Regions from separate parts of the Salinimicrobium sp. 3283s genome, predicted to be linked through region 1. Evidence: riboswitches for the same ligand, from Rfam matches in the RefSeq annotation. Region 1 holds a riboswitch; the other holds the start of a gene.

Region 1 (2,402 bases):
ACCTTTTGGAGAAAAATACAGGGCATTGATAAGGAGGTTAAAGAGTACCTGCGTTAGCTGAATCGGGTCCAGCTGTGCCTCAATCCTCTTGTCTAACACTCTAAAATGGCATTCTACACCTGCTTTTCTAAAATTCGGTTTCAAAAGCGAAAGCGCCTGTGCAATTATAGGCTGAATTCTAATGATCTTCATTTCCTGCGGAATTTCACAGGCAAAGAACATTAGTTTTTTCACTACCTCCCGCGAGTAAATGGCTCCTTTAATGATCTTGCCAATATCCTTTTTTGTCTGCTCATTTTCGGCCCTGTCTTTTATGAGTTCGGCAAAACCCAAAATGTTACCCAAAGGCGTGTTGAGCTCGTGGGCAATCCCTGCAGTGATCTCCCCAAGAATCGCTAACCTGTCATTGCGGTGTACGGTGCGCCTTAACAGCTCTTCCTGCTCTTTTTGCTTTATTTTCTCATAAAAAGATCCTATTTCCTGCGCCGCTTTTTCGAGTAGTTTCTGTTCTTCAGGCAGAAAAGACAGCAGGCTGAATTCAGGATCGGGATAATAGATCTTTATACTGCCCTTAATTTCATTGAAGGTATAAATTGGCGCCTGTTGCACCACGTTTTTCTTCGGAATTTCCCCGGTGCTATGTTCAAACCCGTTTAACTTCAGTTCTACAATGGCATTTTCGGGGAACCTCCAGGCCTGTTTTAGTACTTCTGAAATTTTTTGAAGCGTAGCTGCAATCTCTCCTGTATGATCTCTAATGATAGAAGATATTTCATACAAACAGCTGAGCTCTTTAATTCTCTCCTGAAGTTCTATTTTGGTTGAAATTGTGCCGGGCATCCTGAAAAAATTAAAGAGGAATGAATTACCAAATATAAAACATTTATACCGAGAAAAGGGGCTTGAAAGCAGTGCCTTCCCTCCCATTCCGCACTCAGTTTTTTGCTGATCATACTGATGACTATATCATAATTAGTTTTTGTCAATTCTGCTGCTGAAAACGAGGGGTTGAAAAAATTATTCCCTCTTTGCTGAAGTAAAAGACACTTACTTTTTATTAATGCACCTTCAGTAGTAACCGAAGTTTTCCACTTCCTGCAACGCCAAAAATTTCCGAAGATATCGGTATCCAAAAATGACATTTTTGACACCTCTTTCCGAAGCATTATAAAATGAAAAACTTAGAAACACCGTTGTCGCTGACTCTTTAGTTCAACCTGAATTTTTGCCTTTGTGAAAAACTGTGTTGATAAGTAAACGCAGCACAAAATGATTGCTGCTTCTTTCTTTCTAATTTTACATTGAATAATTGATCTGATATTTTCAGGAGGGGAATCATGTGAAAATCATGAGCTGTTGCGCAACTGTCAATAATCGTTAGGTTATAAGCCAGAGTACCTTTTTCAGATCGATGACTTTGCTTTCGCATAAAAAGTAATTGTCGTGGAATTCTACAGATTGGCCCTGCTTTATTTCCTGGCCCTTATCTTCTCTTCCATTGGTTATTTTTTAGGCTTTTGTTTAATCAAAATGAATAGATTATGAGCATTTTTGAAAAGAGAATAAACTACAAACCTTTTGAATATCCCGGAGTTCTGGATTTTACCGATGCCATAAACAAGGCATTTTGGGTACATTCTGAAGTTGACTTTACAGCCGATGTACAGGATTTTCACTCCTATCTTTCAGACGGTGAAAAAGATGTGGTAAGAAAGAGTTTACTTGCTATTGCACAAATTGAAGTTGCTGTAAAATCATTTTGGGGCGACCTTTACAAGCATTTGCCAAAACCGGAATTTAACGGTCTGGGCAGTACTTTTGCCGAATGTGAATTCAGGCACTCTCAGGCGTATTCAAGGCTTCTCGAGGTTTTGGGCTACAGCAATGAATTTGCAAATGTCATTGAAGTACCGGCAATCAAAAACCGAATTAACTACCTGTCTGAAGCTTTGGAACACACCAAAGCAAAAGATCCAAAAGATTATATTTCTTCCCTCATCCTGTTTTCAATATTAATTGAAAATGTCTCTCTTTTCAGCCAGTTTGCTATCGTTTTGTCTTTTAACCGCTTTAAAGGCGTGATGAAGAACATCAGCAATATTATAGCGTGGACTTCGGTTGATGAGCAAATACACGCAAATGCCGGCATGTACATCATCAATCAAATCCGTGAAGAATTTCCCGATTATTTTGATGAGGAATTGATTCAGAATTTAACCAGCACCGTAAAGAAATCTATAGAAGTTGAAGGTGAGATCCTGGACTGGATCTTTGAAAATGGCAAACTGGAGAATATCGATAAAAAGAACCTCATGGATTTTATGAAGTTCCGCGTAGATGACAGCTTAAAAAGCATTGGTATGTCTAAGATCTACAACGTGAGCGCAGCAGATTATCAACCC
Region 2 (2,402 bases), 1.4 Mb from region 1:
GCCCTGCCTCATACGAGAATCTTTGGGTTGCGTGATGCTTCAGAAGTAATGCTGCGGAAAAAATATTCCTGCTGTTGTCATCAATCCCGGAGCCCTCGCCACTGGTGTGGGTATTTGAAAGCACCGAAGCTAATTTAACATCTTTAAAACCAGTGTATTCCAGGTCATTGCGGGCTATAAAAGTCTCTGCCTGCCCAAACGAATACTTGTCGGAAGACAGATTCTCATAATACCTGAAGCTTTCATCTAAAAATGCCAGTTTGGTAGTAGACTTAAAATGTGAGATCCCTGTCTCCCACTCCAGTAAATTCCTGCTATTAATATCCCTGTATTTTGTAGGAGTTTCTGAAGGTCTTATGAGTGAAAAGTGCCTGCCTGCATGAGAAAAACTACTAAAGGCCCGTAAATAATTTTTAGGAGCGATCTTATATGCCAGCCCCACATCAAGCGTATTATTGAAAAATTGCCCATTCAGGTTTTCACCATTGTCGGGATATTCATAATCATTGTCTGAACTGTTTCTTGCTCCCGCTATAGATAAACTCCACTGCTCGCCCGAAGCTTCCGTTTTATATCTCGCATCTACAGTGTTATAGCTGCCATACTGAAGAAAAAGTTCATTTTTAAAGCCCTGGTTAAAGTGAAGCCGATTATTGAGGTGAACAGTACCGCCAATGGCGCCCGTACCATAAACCACACTTCCGCCACCGCCGCGTACAGTAATCTCGTCTATGCCTACTGTACTAATTATATTGAAGTTGACCTGCCCGTTAAATTGAGAATTAATATTGATCCCGTTCCACAAAACTGCGGTTTGCGACGCTGTGGTGCCGCGGAAAGAAGGCGAAGAAACCATCCCCAGTCCATTCTCCTTAAAATAAATGGGAGAGTTGAACTCCAAGACCTCTCCTAGCGCAGAACGGCTGAGTTTACTAACAGAATCATCAATTTTGATAAGGGTTTGGCCGGTTGAAAACTCTCGAAGTTTAACATCGCTTACAAATACCTCTTCGAGATAATTGATAGAGTCCAGTTGGGCAAAAGAGGCTGTCCAATTTAGCAGGGCCAGGAATAGAAGGTAGAAAGTGCTTTTTTTCATCATCCGCAGGCTTTTTTCCCGAAAGCCAAAGGTTTTTAATTAATGAAAAATGGCAGGTCTCCTGGCTCGCGTCCTTTTTGTTAACCTTCCCATCCTAAAATCAGGACAGTGGTATGAAGCGTACAAAAGGCATTCCGACGCATCGGAACTAAGCTTACAGTTGCGGGAACAGCTCAGGCTTGTTTGAAGTTAGAGTTTAGAAGTTAGAAATACGAAGTAATTCTTGCTTCAACTCTCTTCGGAAGTTAGTGTCAAATTTCGTACTTCGTACTTCTAACTTCCCCTGATTCCCTTTTAATCGATGTCTTTACTTTCTGAATTTTTTTCAGAAAACAATCGAACCAAAATTCAAAGCGAAAGTAAACATTTTAGGGCTTTTTACTTCAAAAATTTTAAATAATCTTACTTTTGAAGTGCCAATGAAAAATACCCTCTACACATACAGCCTGTTACTTCTTATCATCTGCTTTGGATGTAAATCTGACAAAAAGGAAAAAGCCCCGCTCTTATCAAAGCAGGGAAAAGAAGTCGAAATACAATATGCCTCGGGTCTCAAAATCACCGATTTTGGAGATCATAAGATCATTACTGTAGAAAACCCGTGGCCCAATGCCGACAGGACCTATAGATACCTGCTGGCAGAAGAAGGAGCGACCGTACCACAGGATGTAGAATTTGATCAACGGATTCAAATTCCGGTAAAAAACATAGTGGTTACTTCCACAACCCATATTCCGGCGCTTGAGGTACTAAATTCCGAAGAACTGCTCGTGGGCTTTCCCGGTCTGGATTATATTTCTTCTGAAAAAACCCGCAAGCGCATTGATGCTGGCAAAATCAAGGAAATAGGTAAGAACGAAGCCCTTAATACCGAAAGCCTGCTTAACCTCCAGCCCGATGTAGTCATTGGTTTTTCGGTAGATGGCAGCAACAAGAGCCTTGACCTGCTCCAAAAAACCGGAATCCCGGTGGTGTTCAACGCCGACTGGACAGAGCATACCCCTTTAGGAAAAGCCGAATGGATCAAGTTCTTTGGCGCCTTTCTGGGAAAAATGAATGAAGCAAATGCCTTTTTTGAAGAGGTAGAAGAAGAGTATCTCAGCGCCAAAGAACTGGCCAAAAAGGCCAAAAACAAACCCGATGTGGTTGCCGGTGCCATGTACCAGGACCAGTGGTACCTGCCCGCGGGTAACTCCTGGCAGGCAATTTTTATAGAAGATGCCCATGCCAATTACCTTTTTAAAGAGACAGAAGGCACAGGCAGCCTTTCCCTTTCTTTTGAAAATATACTAACACAGGCCGC

The links. A riboswitch is a leader RNA that binds a small molecule or an ion and turns the genes downstream of it on or off. The one in region 1 is predicted to bind cobalamin.
Region 2: linked by a shared signal. The riboswitch ahead of VS868_RS11475 (TonB-dependent receptor) and the one ahead of VS868_RS01155 (ribonucleotide-diphosphate reductase subunit beta) in region 1 are both predicted to bind cobalamin.

The regions. Positions count from the first base shown of each region.
Region 1 covers NZ_CP143631.1:261,369-263,770, forward strand. Annotated here, with positions in the region: gene VS868_RS01150 (HAMP domain-containing sensor histidine kinase) at 1-840, opposite strand, end outside; adenosylcobalamin-variant (AdoCbl-variant) riboswitch at 1,314-1,440, shown strand; gene VS868_RS01155 (ribonucleotide-diphosphate reductase subunit beta) at 1,542-2,402, shown strand, end outside.
Region 2 covers NZ_CP143631.1:2,609,155-2,611,556, reverse strand. Annotated here, with positions in the region: gene VS868_RS11475 (TonB-dependent receptor) at 1-1,102, opposite strand, end outside; cobalamin riboswitch at 1,133-1,460, opposite strand; gene VS868_RS11470 (ABC transporter substrate-binding protein) at 1,519-2,402, shown strand, end outside.